DNA from 4 places in the Bradyrhizobium sp. BR14999 genome. Region 2 is predicted to be linked to each of the others. Evidence: predicted binding sites of a transcription regulator. Region 2 holds the regulator's gene; each other region holds the start of a gene.
What was found. The regulator LexA, encoded in region 2, represses DNA repair genes until DNA is damaged. The targets are predictions, from matches to a motif close to TGTTCNNNNTGTGTTCNG.
Positions count from the first base shown of each region.

Region 1: a site for LexA is predicted at 2,866-2,883, ahead of recA (recombinase RecA). Genes of this name have one in related genera too.
Region 3: a site for LexA is predicted at 1,398-1,415, ahead of ACR9YP_RS07885 (ATP-dependent Clp protease adaptor ClpS). Genes of this name have one in related genera too.
Region 4: a site for LexA is predicted at 2,138-2,155, ahead of ACR9YP_RS39275 (ribonuclease T2 family protein). Genes of this name have one in related genera too.

Region 1 covers NZ_CM148536.1:4,158,625-4,163,019, reverse strand. The annotation lists gene ACR9YP_RS19085 (hypothetical protein) at 1-548, opposite strand, end outside; gene ACR9YP_RS19080 (hypothetical protein) at 605-1,600, opposite strand; gene recA (recombinase RecA) at 1,706-2,791, opposite strand; gene ACR9YP_RS19070 (hypothetical protein) at 3,175-3,366, shown strand; gene ACR9YP_RS19065 (hypothetical protein) at 3,621-3,788, shown strand.
Region 2 covers NZ_CM148536.1:5,143,129-5,147,523, reverse strand. The annotation lists gene ACR9YP_RS24010 (alpha-hydroxy acid oxidase) at 1-60, shown strand, start outside; gene ACR9YP_RS24005 (HAD family hydrolase) at 75-698, shown strand; gene ACR9YP_RS24000 (hypothetical protein) at 859-1,065, shown strand; gene ACR9YP_RS23995 (molybdopterin molybdotransferase MoeA) at 1,290-2,501, shown strand; gene lexA (transcriptional repressor LexA) at 2,678-3,379, shown strand; gene ACR9YP_RS23985 (hypothetical protein) at 3,958-4,392, shown strand.
Region 3 covers NZ_CM148536.1:1,709,689-1,714,083, forward strand. The annotation lists gene ACR9YP_RS07880 (AAA family ATPase) at 1-165, opposite strand, end outside; gene ACR9YP_RS07885 (ATP-dependent Clp protease adaptor ClpS) at 204-1,355, opposite strand; gene ACR9YP_RS07890 (MarR family winged helix-turn-helix transcriptional regulator) at 1,495-1,935, shown strand; gene ACR9YP_RS07895 (enoyl-CoA hydratase) at 1,932-2,702, shown strand; gene ACR9YP_RS07900 (methyl-accepting chemotaxis protein) at 2,816-4,395, shown strand, end outside.
Region 4 covers NZ_CM148536.1:8,420,215-8,424,609, forward strand. The annotation lists gene ACR9YP_RS39255 (ATP-binding protein) at 1-404, shown strand, start outside; gene ACR9YP_RS39260 (DUF3617 domain-containing protein) at 581-1,111, opposite strand; gene ACR9YP_RS39265 (hypothetical protein) at 1,157-1,450, opposite strand; gene ACR9YP_RS39270 (hypothetical protein) at 1,635-2,096, shown strand; gene ACR9YP_RS39275 (ribonuclease T2 family protein) at 2,202-2,906, shown strand; gene ACR9YP_RS39280 (23S rRNA (adenine(2030)-N(6))-methyltransferase RlmJ) at 3,064-3,924, shown strand; gene ACR9YP_RS39285 (cold-shock protein) at 4,176-4,391, shown strand.

The DNA.
Region 1 (4,395 bases), 980 kb from region 2:
GGCAGGATCATCAGATCCGTCATCAGCAGATCGAAACAGGGTTCTGGCGTCGACGGCCAATAGGCCCGCCAGGCGCGGCTTGCCGTCATCAAATGATTGTCGACCACCTTGAAGGCCGGCAGCTTCCATTTTGCGACCGATTGCGGAGCATAGTTCGCAACAATGTCATCCGTATGCACCAAGCTCAGCTTCGTCGTGATCTCCTTGTAGGGGCGAAGAAGGTCGAGCAGCCAGACGAGCACAAGCTGATCATTGGGCCGAGGATCAACCCATATTTCAATCGAGTCGAACTTCTCGCACAGCTCGAAGAAACCGATATCGCGCGTGCCGAAACCTTCCAGCGAGCCGCGACAAACGTCGTCGAGCCAATGATCGCCTGGATTACAGTGCTTTGCCGATCGCCGCTCCAGTCCCATCAAAAGTTGCTCCTCGGAGGGTAATTTCCCCGAGACGAAGCGTAGACAGAATCCGAGCGCGATGTTCGCCGCACCCGATTGGCGAAGCGTGTGTGTCGCAAGATCATTCGTGGCCAGGATCAGATGTGACACGATCGCCTCTTAAATTGATACGTAATACAGGGGCACTTTTGAGCAACACGCACGCGTTACACCGGCGCAACCAACAAGCGGCTCCGCGTATCCCAGCGCCACAATCGTTCATTGGTGAGAAGCGTACCGCCCCACCAGCGCCGAATCGGATTGTGACGGCGGAAATCCTCCCGGCCTTCAAGCACGGCTTGGCCGAACTCCGTCAGCGACAGCCGGCTCCGGCGAAAGGCGGCGTTGCGGCTTCTCGCATTGTCCGGATCGAGTGTCGCCAGCTTGCCATCCAGCCCAGTGACCGCGGGTGCCGGGCCGAATGCGAGCCCTTCGAGCAATGGGCCCAACTCCCACTGATCGAACACGCGTGTCCCCAGCGCGCCCGGCCGAAACAGCTCATCGGTCCGATTGTGTCCTGCCGCGATGCGTTCGAGAAGCCGCGCTTCCGTCGCTCCCAGCCCCGTCGTCGGCGCCGGCAGTTCTGCCAGCAATGCTTCCAGGGCCGGCTTCAGGAAGGGCAGCCTAGGCAAATCCCTCCCCAGTAGCCCGAAGCAAAGTTCAGGCGTCGGCGCCCGATAGGCCTCCCAGGCCATATTGGCTATCTCGAAGTCGCCGTCCGCGACCTCCGATTCCAGCACCGTACGATCGCGAAGCTGCGGGCCGTCCGCTTCGCGTAAATCGAAATTGACACGTCGCAATCTCAGACGATCGGTGATCGATGGATGGGACCGCAAATAGTCGAGGATCCAGATCAATTGCAATTGACTGTTAGGCTCAGGGTCGAACCACAGCTCGATAAGATCGACGCCATAGGTCTCGCAAAACCAAACCAGGCCAGTCTCCTTGTGCGCGAGACCGGTCTGAGGCAACCGGCCCACAAGATCGGACCACCGCACCTCCGGATCCCCCCTGTAATAGCCGCCCGTGAGGTAATCCTCGAGGTGATGCGACGTAGGCAGAGGCCCCCAAACGAACCGAAAGATCAAGGGGACGACCATGTCAGCACGACCGGCATAGGTGAGACCAACGCCGGACGAACTGGTCAAGATCACACGCTTCATAGCCCCGGCGCCCCACCCCACCCCAAAACGAAACGGGCACCGAAGACGTCGGCAACTCAACGTCCTCAGCGCCCGCTCCTCGCGAAAACTCTACTGCTTTAAGGCTTACTCCGCCGGCTCCTCGCCGTCGGCGTCGCGCTCCGGTGTGCCGGCGAGAATCTGCTCGGCGATCAGGCCGGAGTTCTGGCGGATCGAGGTCTCGATCTTGGCGGTGATGTCGGGGTTGGCCTTCAGGAAGGCTTTCGAGTTCTCGCGGCCCTGGCCGAGGCGCTGGCTGTCATAGGAGAACCAGGCGCCGGACTTCTCGACGATGCCGGCCTTGACGCCGAGATCGAGGATCTCGCCCATCTTGGAGACGCCCTCGCCATACATGATATCGAACTCGACCTGCTTGAAGGGCGGCGCCAGCTTGTTCTTCACCACCTTCACGCGCGTAGTGTTGCCGACGACCTCGTCGCGCTCTTTGATCGCGCCGATGCGGCGGATGTCGAGGCGGACGGAGGCGTAGAATTTCAGCGCGTTGCCGCCGGTGGTGGTCTCGGGCGAGCCGTACATCACACCGATCTTCATGCGGATCTGGTTGATGAAGATCACCATGGTGTTGGACTTGTTGATGGAGGCCGTGAGCTTGCGCAGCGCCTGGCTCATCAGACGGGCTTGCAGACCCGGCAGCGCATCGCCCATCTCGCCCTCGAGCTCGGCCTTCGGCACCAGCGCCGCAACCGAATCGACCACCAGCACGTCCACCGCGCCGGAGCGCACCAAGGTGTCGCAAATCTCCAGCGCCTGCTCGCCGGTGTCGGGCTGCGAGATCAGCAGCTCGTCGATGTTGACGCCGAGCTTGCGGGCATAGACCGGGTCGAGCGCGTGCTCGGCGTCAATGAAGGCGCAGATGCCGCCCTTCTTCTGCGCTTCCGCCACCGTATGCAGCGCCAGCGTGGTCTTGCCCGACGATTCCGGCCCGTAGATCTCGACGATGCGTCCCTTGGGCAGGCCGCCGATGCCGAGCGCGATATCGAGCCCGAGCGAGCCGGAGGACACCGCCTCGATGTCCATGGAGCGGTCGCTCTTGCCGAGCTTCATCACCGATCCCTTGCCGAACTGGCGCTCGATCTGAGAGAGCGCGGCAGCCAGGGCTTTACTCTTGTCCATGGAAGATCCTTCGACGATACGCAGGGCAGTGGCGGACATTGGGTCGTGCTCCTTATGGCGAGGATTCGCTAGGGGGACAAACGATTGAGAGGGCGGGCCGGCGATAAAAGTAATGTACCCTATTTGTTCTAGGTTCGCAATATGTTCTTTGCGGCTGTCCCAATCCCCTGCTCGTGCCTGAATCGAAAAGGGGCCGCCCTTCAGCGACCCCTTTGCCGGTTGCAATCTCGTTTCGGGATGAAATTCCAGCCCCGGCGGGAGGCACCGTACCGGTGTCCAGATGCCAAGTGGATTCCGGGCAACTACTGTTCGTAGCACTGTCCTAATTTGCGTTTCGCTGGATCTCTTGCGCTTGAATGCTACGCTATGTAACGCTAATATATGTAGCGTTATCTTTCGGACCCTTGAATTCAGGAGGCGTGATGAAATCGGTTCTCAAGATCGTTGTAGCGCTGGCCATCTTCGTCGGCTCGGCCTCGACGCAAGCGCAGACATCGAACACTCCGATCTCATCGGGCGCTCCGAAAGTCGGTGCAAAAATTACGAAGAAATCGCAATTGCACGACGGCTGCCACAGCCGGCGCGCGCAGATGCTTGGTAAGCCCTGCCACTAAAGCGCGATGACGAAGAATCGTCATCGCGCTTTAGTCTATTGTTTGAGCATGATCTCCGCGCAAACGCGTTCGGCGTTTGTCGCGAGGAAAAACCGCTGCACACTTTGCGCTAATGGGATCCTCGTCCGAAACTGACGCGCATCAAAGACGCGCGGGCCTTGGCGCCGTCATAAATCCTTAATCCTGAGGCACCGAACCTTTTCGCGGTCTGTGGCCTTCTTCGGGATGGGACCGCAACTCTGGGGACCCCTGTCATGACTGAAGACACACACCACGGCGCCATCAGGCGCAACCACCTCCTGGAGGCCGCGCAGGAGGAGATGATCAAGTTCGAGCGCAAGGAGAACGAGTTTCGCAAGAAGGACCGTGACGAGCGCGCCGCCGAGCTGCGGTTGCCTCTCGGCGAGATCAAGGTTCACTAAGGCCCACGACGGCGAGCGGCAGCGCCTGGGCACGCGTTGCAGAACCTGACCGCCGCGAGCGGCTGCCGTTGACCTCGCGGGAATCCAGCATCGCGCGCCGGGATGCGCTTGGCTGAGCATCCCGCGTGGTTATGGTATCCAAATACTTCCAGTAAGCCATTGATGGAAAGACGAAATCACCCCACAGCCTACTGTGCATGGGGTTGTTTTCCACCTTTTTGAAAGATTGGTGCCCATTCACCATCGACGAAGCGCGCCGGCGCGGACCCCGGCCGCCTCCCCATACCTGCGCTGACGCCTTGCTACAGCAACGCCAGCAGCACGAGGCCGATCACCAGCACGACGAAGCCAGCCGCCGTCGCGGCGGCGAAAGACCGCTCTACGTTATCCATGATGCCACCCCGTTGCCGCCGCGCCACGTTTCCCCCATGGCTGCGCCGGACGGTGTGGAATCTTGCCGACCCGTGTGTCGCCAGTTGTGCGGACGGATGTCGAAATTGGGACGGGCGCGAGGCCAGTCTGCGGCCCGCGCGATCGCGGCTTCCCCACTGACACCGTCAGGCGCGTGTAAGCCTGATCGCCTAGTCTCGACGTGCCCGGTGGACCA
Region 2 (4,395 bases):
AATGCGCCGAGCGTGTTCAGCGCGTTCCCGCTGTTCGACCACGACCCTTATCGATACTGAAGTGAAAGGACACGATGACCTCGCTCTCTCCCGGCAGCGCCGATGCGCTCCTGTTCGATCTCGGACGCGTGGTGCTCGACATCGACTTCTCCAAGGCGATCGCCTGCTGGGCGGGACATGCCGGCTGCCAGCCCGAGGCCATCGTCGCGCGCTATGTGCGTGACGAGGCCTACCGGCTGCACGAGGTCGGCAAGATCAGCGACGAGGACTATTTCCAATCGCTGCGTTCATCGCTCGGGATCGGCATTTCCGATGCGCAGTTTCTGGAGGGATGGAACGCGATCTTCGCCGGCGAGATGCCTGACATCGCCGAGCTCTTGCCGCGCGCTGCAAAGCAGATGCCGCTCTATGTCTTCTCCAACACCAACCGGCCGCATGTCGACTATTTCTCGAAGGAATATGCGGACCTGCTCGGGCATTTCCGCGAGCTCTATTTGTCGTCCAGCATCGGCCTGCGCAAACCGGATCCGGAGGCGTTCGACCATGTCGTGAGGGCGATCGGCGTGCCGGCCAGCCGAATCGTGTTTTTCGACGACCTTGCCGAGAACGTCGAAGGGGCGCGGGCGCGCGGATTGACGGCGGTGCATGTCACCTCGCCCGGTGATGTCGGCAACGTCTTGCGAGCGTTGGGAATTTGACTGCCGACGCCCCGGCCGGATCTGGTTGGGTTCCGAGGACCAAATCTGCTTGGGATGCGGAACCAAATCACTTTGTGCATTTTTGTACAAAGTTCCGGGAACAGAAATACTTCCTCCGGACTCTATGAGTCCGTTGGGACTTCTACATCGGACTATTCTCGTGCTGGGCAAAGCCTACCTCACAAAGCAAGCCTCTCTGCTGCTCGAATTCGCCAGAACCACCTCGGATTCGCGCCTCTCCGCCAAGCTCATCAGCAAGGCCGCCGACCTGAAATCACAGGCCGATCCGCTGCCGGATAAGGATCAGGGCCCCAAAGCTCCGGACGTGACGCCTGGCGTCAGTTCGGGCGAACAGACGCAGAGTTGATCGCGATGCTGGCCGTGGCTCTGGTCATTGTCGTCCTAGCCATGGCCACCCTGGTACCAATCTGCCTCGTCCTGGAGATCATGTCGCGCCGGGCCTGACGTCGCCTTCGTTGCCTGCGAATGCGTCGTCGGGATGATCATCCCGCTCGGCTGCTCTTTTGCCTCTGCGCTCGCGCTCGGCTAGAAGGCTTCCTGCCAATTCGTCCGCGAGCAGGAGTTTTCGCCGTGGCTCTCATGCCGGTTTCCGATGCGCTTGCCGCCGTGCTTGCCGGCGCGGAGCCTCTGGCCGAGGAAATGGTTGCTCTCGACGCGGCCTTCCACCGTGTGCTCGCCCGCGACGTGGCGGCGCTGCGCACGCAGCCGCCTGAAGCAATGTCCGCGATGGATGGTTATGCCGTGCGCGCGGCCGACGCGGGGGCGATCGATTCCCAGCTGACGGTGATTGGCGAGGTAGCCGCGGGGCGTCCGTTCGCGGGAACGGTCGGCGCCGGCGAAGCCGTGCGGATCTTCACCGGCGGCGTCGTTCCCAACGGTGCCGACGCCGTCGTGATCCAGGAGGATACGGTCGCGGACGGCAAGCGCATCACGATCAAGGAAGCCGCGATTCCCGGTCGGCACATCCGCCCCGCAGGCGTCGACTTCTCCGAAGGCGACGCGCTCCTGCGCAAGGGAACCCGTCTCACCGAGCGCGATCTCGCGCTCGCCGCCGCCATGAATCACCCCCAGCTTGCCGTCTGCCGCCGTCCGAAGGTCGCGATCCTCGCCACCGGCGACGAGCTGGTGATGCCGGGCACCACGCCCGGCCGCGGCCAGATCGTCTATTCCAACGGCTATGCCCTGCACGCGCTCGCCCGCAGCGAGGGGGCTGACACCATCGACCTCGGCATTGCCGCCGACACGCTGGAGGCCACCACCGCCGGCATCCGCCGCGCCCGCGAGAGCGGCGCCGACATCCTGGTCACGACCGGCGGTGCATCGGTCGGCGACCACGATCTTGTCCAGCAGGCGCTGAGGGACGAAGGTATCTCGATGGCGTTCTGGAAGATTGCGATGCGCCCGGGCAAGCCAATGATGCATGGACGGCTCGGCGCGATGCGCGTGATCGGCCTGCCGGGTAATCCGGTCTCGTCCTATGTGTGCGCCTTCCTGTTCATGGTCCCGCTGATTCGTGCGGTGTCGGGTCGATCCGTGATTCATCACCGCCATGAGCGCGCCGTGCTCGGCCGCGATGTGGGCGCAAACGATATGCGCGCGGATTATCTTCGCGCACGTCTGGAACAGCGCGACGACGGCACGCTGGTGGCCGTTCCCGTCAATCACCAGGATTCCTCGCTGCTTGCGAATCTCGCTGCGGCGCAGGCACTTCTCGTGCGCGCACCGTTCGCGCCGAAAGCCGGAGCCGGCTCGCCTTGCGAGGTGCTGCGCCTGCCCGTCTGAGCGCACCACCACACGTGTTCCGCGAACTTTGTCGCGTTCACGGTAAATTAAGCAGTTGCGGAACACATATCGAACATATAGTGTCCGTTCATGATTTGTTTCGAGGATGTAGCGGTTCGCCGCTCCAATTCAGCGTCTCGGAATCGAACGACATCAACCGGGGGACTTTGGTCGAGATGTTAACGCGCAAACAATACGAGCTTCTGCGGTTCATCAGCGAACGTCTGAAGGAAAGCGGCGTGCCGCCCTCCTTCGACGAGATGAAGGATGCGCTCGACCTGCGCTCGAAATCGGGCATCCATCGCCTGATCACCGCGCTGGAGGAGCGCGGCTTCATCCGCCGCCTGCCCAACCGCGCTCGCGCCATCGAGGTGATCAAGCTGCCTGAGCTCCAGGCCGCCGCCGGCAACCGCCGCGGCTTCACGCCAAGCGTCATCGAGGGCAATCTCGGCAAGGTGCGCGCGAGCTCCAGTCCGCCCGCCGACGAGGGCGAGCGTCCCGTTGCGGTGCCCGTGATGGGTCGCATCGCAGCCGGTACGCCGATCGAAGCGTTGCAGACCCGCAGTCACACCATCAGCGTGCCGCCCGACATGCTCGGCTCGGGCGAACACTATGCGCTCGAAGTGCGCGGCGATTCGATGGTCGAGGCCGGCATCCTCGACGGCGACATGGCGCTGATCCAGCGCAACGAGAGCGCCGATACCGGCGACATCGTGGTGGCGCTGATCGACGACGAGGAAGCGACGCTCAAGCGCTTCCGCCGCCGCGGCGCCTCGATCGCGCTCGAACCCGCCAACGCCGCCTACGAGGTGCGCATCCTGCCGCCGAACCGGGTGAAGATTCAGGGCAAGCTGATCGGGCTGTACCGCAAGTACTGAGACGACCCAGCGGTCATTCGATATCAATGATTCCGATTGGAGCGGACGGATTGTCCGCTCCAGCTGGATAGTCTTTCTGATCTTGGGCAGATTATCTGGCCCCTCTCCCAGCGCTATGTCCTCGACATGCCGCCCGAAGCACTCATCGCTTTGCGGCTCAAGAGATCGAGGAGACAACGATGCGCAAGATCGTTTTGAGCGCGTTCGCCAGTATGCTGATCGCTGCATCGGCAGCGCAAGCATTCGCAGCACAATCGCAGCACCATCCCCGCAAGTCGGCGCACGCAACAACGACCGAGCAATTCCGTAGCGCCCGAAATGCCGTCGCGCGACAGCCACAGCCGAGTTGGCCATATTCCGGATGGTCGGCGCCCGCAGGCCGCTGACGCTCGCATCCGCCAAATGCACTAAAGCGAACTTTGTTCCTATCGGATTCGGGAAAGATAATGTGATCGCATCCTGCTGACGCCAGCCGCAAATTCGCCCACAACCAAGCAGAACGTTACGTGCTTCCACTCTGATAGAGGCTTGCGCCTCCGAAAGAGGCGCGGGTTGCTATCTTCGAATAGGAGCACCCGATGTGTGACTACAGTCTGCATGCCGTTGCATCGCGCCCCGCCGAAGTCGGCGAGACGATCGTGTCGACAACGTTCCGCGGCACCTCGACGCGCGGTTTTGCTTCCGCGGCCGACCCGACCGTGGCCGTCTGCCTGCTGCCGGGAACGGAGCTCGCCTTCGCCGACAACGTCCGTTACGACAATCGTTGGATCTGGACGCGCACGATCAACTCCCGCGTCGGCAAGTTCGGCAAGATCGATCCGCACGTTCCCGATCGCCATCATGACGCGATCGAATTCCCCGACGGCAAATACGTGCTGGTGACGCAGCTCGTCGAAGGCCAGCGCGCAACCGTGCTGCAACTGCCGGTGACGCAGCCGGTCGGCGAGCGCGAGCACAAGCCGCAGATCGATGCCGACAGCCGGCCGACGATCACGCGTCTGCCGATCGGCTGAGCC
Region 3 (4,395 bases), 3.4 Mb from region 2:
CAGGATGAACAGGATGTCTGCGTCCTCCTTCAGCCCGTCCATCTCGTTGAGCAATTTGTTCAACATGGACTCCTCACACGGCCCCATGTCGTCGCGGTCGCGGGCAATGAGATCGACGTCCTCGATCACGACCATCGACGGCTGAAGCAGCCGTGCCAGGCTCATATAGGCACCGAGAAGGCCGATTTGCTCGGCGGTGATGATCAGCGTCGTATGCCCGGCAAATGTGTTGCGAGATAGCGGATCGTGTGGGTCTTGCCCGTGCCGGGCGGCCCGTACAAAAGGATGCCCTTGCGTGTCGACTGGCCAAGCCGGCGCAACTGATCGCGCGTGCCGACGAAATTCAGCACGTTGCGATCGAGCAGCCGCAAGGTCCGCTCCGGGAGGATCACCTCGTTCCGCGACACCGGCGGCAACCGATGCACGGTGATGCCGCGCGAGTATCCGCGATAGTCAGAGTCGGCATCAAGCGAGAGGATTTTTCCGCGATAGGTGCGCGCGGCTTGCACGGCCTGTTCCAATTCGCCGAAGCATTGCTGGACGAGGACTGCGCCTGCGGTGCCCGCAGGCACAACGATTTCTAGTCGAATCCCCGGCTCGCGGCTGTATTCGCGGTGCGCGCAGAGCAATACCGCGTAGCGAAGACCATCCTGCTCGCACAGCCACAGACCGTTATCGAGGCACTTGACCGGGCTCTTCTCGCCGACATCGAGGTCAGAATATTGCAGCGGTGCAATCGCGAGCGCGTTGCGGCCTTCCCGAAGGAGCCGTGAAATCGACAGCGTTTCGTAGCGCTGTTCCTCGTTCAGCCCGAAAAGCCGGATCGCCTTGCCGAACAGGCGGTCGATCGCGGCCTGGAGATCTACCCGCATATGGCCGGGAAACTGACGGATCGTGGTCACGAGCTTGCTGCGTGGGACGCCGGTGAAGTGCCAGTCCAGCACCTCGCAGGCGTGTTCGAGCTCCTTTTCCGGTTCTTGCGGCGCATTCACGGTGTCTGCGGCGCGCATGCAGTCGTTGCATAGCCACACGGTACGGCTGCCGATGCGAACATCCGTCTGCCCTTTCGGCTTGCCGCAGAGCTCACAGGGAGTCCTGATCTCTTCCAGCGTGATCTTCAGGGGATGCTGGCCCAGCCAAATATATTGACTGGCCGACTTGAAAAGCGCCTCTGCGACGGATTGCGGGTAGGGACCGCAGGCGGCTTTCTCCTCGCGCTCGATCCGCATCATCAGAGCGGCTGCTTCGCGGTCCGACTTGCCAAAAACCTGGCGGAGCAGCCCGATGACGAACTCGTCCGGCGTGTCGTCATCGTTGTAAATCACGAGCTGAGCCGGCTCACGCTCGCCGCGCACATCGTCCGTCATGAAATAACTCCGCCACAACCAAAACTAGAACAGAACAAATAAGGAACATAAAAAGAGCCGGCGGTCAAGCGTGTGGCGCTTAGCAAGCTCTTTTGACAATCCCACCAACCCCGAATATATATTTCGCATGCGAACTAAAGTACCCCACCATCGGCTGATCTACCTGCTGAGCGTCGCGCAACGCCGGTTGCAGCGCTGGATGGCGGCTCGGCCCGAGAGCGAGGTGACGCCGGCGCAGGCCGGGCTGCTCTTCATCCTCGGCCGACAGGACGGCGTGCTGATGGGCGAGGCGGGCGCGGCGCTCGATCTTGGCCCGGCCGGCATTTCCGGCCTCGTCGACCGCACCGCGGCCGCCAAACTGATCGAGCGGCGAGCCGACCGCGAGGACGGCCGCGCCTGGCGGATCTGGCTGACGCCGAAGGGGCGCACCGCGCTGGCGCAGGCGAAAGCAGGCGCGGCGGAGGTCAACGCGGCGCTGACGGAAGGATTTACGGTTGCTGAGATCGACATCGTCGCGCGCTGGCTGACGAGCATTCAGGACAAGTTTCCAAGAGGAGTAGAGGAATGACCGAGCACGTCCGGATCGAGAGCAATGGCGGAATTCTCACGCTGACATTGGCGCGCCCCGACAAGAAGAACGCGCTCACGGACGCGATGTACGGCAAGCTCGCCGACAGCATCGAATCCGCCGAGTTCGATCCGTCGGCCCGCGTGATCCTGATCCGCGGCGAGGGCGACATGTTCACTGCCGGCAACGATGTCGGCGAATTCGCGGCGGTTGCTGCGGGCAAATCGGAAGGCAGCCGCAACGTCGTGCGCTTCATCCAGTCGCTGGCACGATGCACCCGGCCGCTGGTTGCGGCCGTGCAGGGCCGCGCCGTCGGTGTCGGCACCACGATGCTGTTGCATTGCGATCTCGTCGTGCTCGCCGACAATGCGCAATTGTCGACGCCGTTCGTCGGCCTGGCGCTGGTACCGGAAGCCGCCTCCAGCCTGTTGATGCCGGCGCGCATCGGCTATGCCCGGGCCTACGAGATGTTTGCGCTTGGCGAGACGGTGCCGGCGCAGGCCGCGCTGGAATGGGGCCTCGCCAACTGGGTGGTGCCGCTCGACCGGCTCGATACCGAGGCGCTCGCACTCGCCCAGCGTCTGGCCCGCCAGCCGGCCGGCGCGCTCATCGCCACCAAGCGGCTGATGCGCAATGGCGAGGCGCTGGTCGCGCAGATGAACGCGGAGGGCGAGCAGTTCGCGCAGCGCCTGCGCACCGCCGAAGCGCGCGAGGCATTCACCGCCTTTGCGGAGCGCCGTCCGCCTGATTTCACCAAGGTTGGGTGAAGGAACGCGGCCCTACCGGCAGGCACAACCGCGGGTATTTGATTAAAGCCTTAACCAAACCTTGGCATGTCGCGATGCAAGGTGGCCTATTCGTGACGAGTAGGCCCCGGCCCATGGCAATGTTTAAGAAATCGGTAAGCACGCTTCTCCTGGTGTTGATGGCGCTGCTGGCGGTTGGTGCGCTGACCAGCACGGCGATCCAGATGTTCGGCGCCTTCGGCCGCTACAGCGACAGTTTGGAAACCGAACGGCTCGCGAACGCCGACAAGGCGATCTTCCATGGCGTGCTGTCCTTGCGCAACAATCGCGGCGATGCTCAGAGCGCGCTGCTCGGCGAGGACGATCCGCGCGCCAAGCTGGGCGCCGCCGAGAAGGCAGAGCAGGCCGGCTTTGACGCCATCATGGCCGCGCTCTCCACCGTCGAATTCGCCCGCCGGGACGAGCTTGCGAGCACGTTGAAGCAGCGTTGGAGCGAGGCCGCGCCGAAATTCCAGCTGTTCTACGACGAGGCCAAGCTGCCGCGCGGCGAGCGCAAGGTGGAGCGCACCGCCGCCTGGTACGATGCCGTCACCAGGGTGATCGAGACCGCCAATCTCGCGTCCACCGCCGTGTCGAACCGCGCGTGGATGAACGATCCTTTCATCGCCCGCATGATCCAGGCCCGCCGCCTCGCCTGGCAGGTGCGCGACCGCTACGGCATCCAGTGCTCGACCCTGCGCCCGAACGTCAACAGCTCCAAGCCGCTGGACGAGACCCAGAAGCAGACCGTGGCCGGCTGGAACGGCATCGTCACAGCCGGCTGGACCGGCATGGAGGAGCTGCTGGCCGCGCCTGATGTGACCGCGGACCTCGCCAATGCGGCCAAGGAGGCGCGGGCCAAGACCAACGGTGTCCTCAAGCAGATCGGCGAGCTGACCAAAAGCTTCGACGGCAGCGGCCGTCCCGCGATGCCCGCCGCTGAATGGAACGCGCTTTGCCAGTCGCCGTTCGCGACCATCGTCGCCATCGCCAACAAGGCCCTCGACCAGTCGATCGCACGCGCGGAGACGGTTCAGCAGAAAGCCCTCACCAATCTGATCGTGCAGTCGCTCACGTTCCTGCTGGCGCTGGCCGTGACCCTGGCCGGCGTGTTCGTGGTGCGCAATCGCCTCATGCGCCCGGTGCGCGCCATTCTCGATGCCATAGCCCGCATCAGCGCGCGCGACTATGCGACTCCGGTGCCGCAATCCCGGCATCCCGACGAATTCGGCACCATGGCTGCCGCGCTCGAAAGCCTGCGCGAAAGCGCGGCCACCGCCGAACGCCTGGGCCAGGAGCGCGAATCGCAGCAGGCGCTCCAGCTCGCCCGCTCCGGCACCGTCGATGCAGCGTGCCACAGCTTCGACGATACGGTGCAGGCGGTCATCCAGAGCGTCGTAGCGTCGACGAGGGAGCTCGATGCCACTGCGACTGACGTGCGCTCGCTGGTTTCGGAATCGGGCAGCCAGACCGCGGCGGTCTCCTCCGCGGCCGAGCAGGCGACCAACAATCTCGAGACCATCGCGGCCGCGACCGAGGAACTCTCCGCATCCGTCGGCGAGATCTCCGCACAGGTGCAGTCCAGCGCCCGCGAGGCCCGCGAGGCCGTTGCGCAGGCCGAGCAGACCAATGCGACGGTGGAGATTCTCGACCAGACCGCAAGCCGCATCGGCGA
Region 4 (4,395 bases), 3.3 Mb from region 2:
TGGAAGAATTGCGCAGTGACGCCGAACGCCACGGCCACACCGCGACCGTCGCATTCCACGGCCTGCCGGTGGTGACGGTGAAGCCGGCCTCGTTCAAGCGCTGCCTCGCCAACCTCGTCACCAACGCCGCACGCTACGGCAAGGCCATCGCCATCACCGGCCAGCGCGATCACCGTTATCTCATCGTCACTGTCGACGACGACGGGCCCGGCATTCCCGCGCATTTGCGCGAAGAGGTGTTCAAGCCGTTCCTGCGGCTGGATAACGCCCGCAACCAGGACGAAGGCGGCACCGGCCTTGGCCTCGCGATCGCCCGCGACATCGCCCGCTCCCATGGCGGCGACATCACTCTCGGCGACAGTCCGATGGGAGGATTGAGGGCAAGCGTGCGGATTCCGGTGTAGGCGGCTTCTTCACCTCTCCCCGCTTGCGGGGAGAGGTCGAATTCGATCGCAGATCGAATTCGGGTGAGGGGGTACAGGTCTCACAAAAATCTCGTTCGCGGAGAGAGGCCCCTCACCCCAACCCTCTCCCCGTAAGAACGGGGCGAGGGAGCGCACCGGTTGCGCGGTGAGTGCGTCTACTTCGGCAGCAGCGCCTTCAGCTTATCGACATCGCGCACGTTCATCTTGAAGCCGCCTGGCATCACGATGTCGCCGGGCTTCTGGTCCGGCTTGCAGGCCCCTAACCATTTGGCTTGGAGCGTCATGGTGCTATCGCGGCCGGCCGCGCCGGCGACGCCGCCTTGCGCATGCGAAGAGGTCTTCACGGTGTAGGCCGAATTGAAATCGCCTGATATCTCGGCATGCGAGGTCGTGCTGACGCCGGCGACGCTGCACTCGGAATCGCTGACATAGCCGGTCGCGGTCTTCTTGATCTCCTGCTTGGCGCAGATCTGCTTTGCCATCGGGGAGACGTTGTTGCTCATCTCCTTGTCGACGGTCTCGTCAGTGCAGTGCTGCATCGTCATCTCGGGCACGGGCGAGCCGGTCGTGACCAGCTTCATTTCCCATAGCCCGGCCTTGCGCATCGGCAGATCGTCGGCGCCGGCTGCGCCTGCCGACAGCACGAGACAAGCGACCGAGCCGAGCAAAGCGAGTTTGCGCGTCATGTGGAAGACTCCCGGCTTGAGAGCTTTGGGCGTTACGACAACGCCTCAGTAGAGAGTGCGGATCGGCCGCTCGGCGGCGCCATAGGGCACCCAGCGGCAGGAGAACGAGATGTAGCCGCCCTCATAGGCCTGCACCGCGAGGAATTTGACGACCTTGCCGTAGCGCGCGCAATGATCGACCGCGACCTGTCGCGCATCGGCCTGGGTCGCCATCGAATAGGCGATGATGCCGCCGGTGTCGTTGCCCTTGAACGGCGGCACTGGAAGGATATCGGCGCGCGCCGACTGGCTCGCCATCATACCCAAGGCAAGAAGGCCCGCGGCCGCAATGATTCGCATTCCCGTCACTCCAATTGGCTGCCCTCAGTTTACGGTGCCGGACTGGAAGTGAAAAGAACGGAAGCCCTGCCGGCTGCGACGATATGGTCAACTCCTGGCGAAGTGTTGCCGCGCTGCACTTGACCTCTCCCGGCCTTCGCGGCACCGTCCGACCTTCGCAAGACTTTAGCTGTCCGGATTGACCATGCGCGCCCCCTCCCCGAAATCGCTCCGCTTTGCCGCCGTGCTCGGCCTCATGTTCGGGGCGCTATCGCTCGGTGAGGCCAGGGCCGCCAATCCGCTGGAGCTGAATTTCTGGCTGAGCGGACCGCGCTACGACGGCGCCGTCGCCGATTGCGACAAGGCGCTGCCGACGATCGCCAACCAGTTCTGGGAAAAAGAAAGCTCGTTCTGGAATTCCTCGCTGAAAATCACCGGCTTCTCCGCCGTCCGCGAAATCGCGTTCCGTCCCTGGCAGTCCGATAACATTCCGCGCCGCTATTGCACCGGCGATGCCCTGCTCAATGACGGCAAGGTGCGCAAGGTGCATTTCTCGATCATCGAGGATGGCGGCTTCGCCGGCTACGGCAATGGCGTCGAATGGTGCGTCGTCGGCGTCGACCGCAACTGGGCCTATAATCCGGCCTGCCGCGCCGCAAAGCCCTGATTCGGGTCGATCTGGCGGCTGAATGGCGGTCGCCTGAATTTTGTTCTTGAAATGTTCTTATCGCCTGCTAGGCTTCCTTGCACAGTCTAGTTGAGGGGCGTCGCCATGTTTCATTCCAGATTGCATTCGTTCTCCCGCCTGGTGATCTCGCTGACGCTTTCCCTGATCCTTGCCGCGGGGCTGGCCTCGTTCGCCAGCGGCGCAAAGGCCCAGGACAAGCGGCAGAACGCGCCGGGCGAGTTCGATTTCTATGTGCTGTCGCTATCATGGTCGCCCTCCTTCTGCGAGGAAGCGGCCGAGCGCGGCGGCCGCTCACAGATGCAGTGCAGCGGACGCCCTTACGCCTTCGTGGTGCATGGGCTGTGGCCGCAATATGAGAGCGGCTTCCCCGAATATTGCCAGCGGCCGGCACCGCGGCTGAACCGCAGCATCGTCTCTTCGATGCTCGACCTGATGCCGGCGCCGGGCCTGATCTTCAACGAATGGGACAAGCACGGCACCTGCTCCGGGCTCGAGGGCCGCAGCTATTTCGAGACGATCCGCAAGGCGCGCGCCGCGATCAAGATCCCGGCAGAATATCTCGATCTGTCGCAGGCCAAGACCGTGGCGCCGGCGGAGATCGAGGACGCCTTCATCAAGGCCAATCCCGGCCTCAGCGATGCCGCCATCTCGGTCACCTGCAACCGGACCCGGCTCTCCGAGGTCCGCATCTGCCTCAGCAAGGACCTGCAATTCCGCGCCTGCGACGAGATCGAACGCCGCGCCTGCCGCCGCGACCAGGTGACGATGCCGCCGATCAGGGGTGGATAGTTCCGGTCATTGCGAGGAGCCCGCGACAAAATTGCGAAGCAATTTTGCGCTGGCGACGAAGCAATCCAAACTGCCTCCGCGGTAAGATTCTGGATTGCTTCGCTGCGCTCGCAATGACAAGGGGTTGGGATCGCGCGAGACAACATAGTCTGGTCCCATGAACTACCGCCACGCCTTCCACGCCGGCAACTTCGCCGATGTCATCAAGCACATCGTGCTGGCGCGCATCCTCACTTATTTGCAGGACAAGCCGGCGGCGTTCCGCGTCATCGACACCCATGCCGGCGCCGGTCTCTACGACCTCGGCAGCGACGAGGCACGCCGCGGCGGCGAGTGGCTGACCGGCATTGCACGGCTGATGCAGGCGCGCCTGTCGAACGAGACCGCGGCGCTGACCAAACCCTATCTCGACATCGTCCGCGCCTTCAATCCGAAGGGAGAGCTCAAGGCCTATCCGGGCTCGCCGCTGATCGCGCGCGGCCTGCTCAGGCCGCAGGACCGCCTCGTCGCCTGTGAGCTCGAGCCGAAGGCACGCAAGGCGCTGATCGACGTGCTGCGCCGCGACGAACAGGCGCGCGTGGTCGATCTCGACGGCTGGATGGCACTGCCGGCCTTCGTGCCACCGAAGGAGCGGCGCGGCCTCGTGCTGATCGACCCGCCGTTCGAGGCCAAGGACGAATTCGAGCGGCTCGGCGAGGCCTTCGCAACGGCTTTCGCGAAATGGCCGACCGGTATCTACGTAATCTGGTATCCGGCCAAGAACCGGCGCGCCACGGACACGCTGGCGCAAACGGTGGCGCGGCTCGCAGCCGCAGCAAAGCCGCCCGGAAAATGCCTGCGCCTCGAATTCAGCGTGGCGCCGCAGCTCGATGGTGCCGCCCTCACTTCCGCCGGTCTTCTGATCGTCAACCCGCCCTACACGCTGCACGGCGAGCTCAAGACGATCCTGCCGGAGCTCGAAATGCCGCTCGGCCAGGGCGGCGCTGCCAGATTCCGATTGGAGGTGCCGAGGCCGTAACACTCCGGCATTCTTGGGAAAAATATGCAGGAGCGGTAGTCAATCTGCGAAGAACCGTATTATGCTGTTGCCGTGACTGGCTTTACGTTCCGCTTCCGCGAATGGTTGCGGCGGAGTGAAGGCCTAAGAAAGATCCGGCCGGGCCGATGAGGTCCGCCCAAGGATGGCCAGCTCCCGGGCTTCGTAAGGTCCGGTCATGTCGTGACGTGAGTTTGCGTCGCGGCGGAGGAGCAATGAGGGGGAGTTTCCCGATGGCCATGACGGGAACGGTCAAGTTCTTCAACGGTGAGCGCGGCTACGGCTTCATCAAGCCCGACGACGGCGGCCGCGACGTCTTCGTTCACATCACCGCGGTGGAGCGGGCGGGACTGAAGGACCTTGCCGAAGGACAGCGTATTACTTTCGAAGTCGAACCGGACAAGAAGGGGAAGGGACCGAAGGCGGTCAATTTGGTCATCCTCTCCTAGCGAG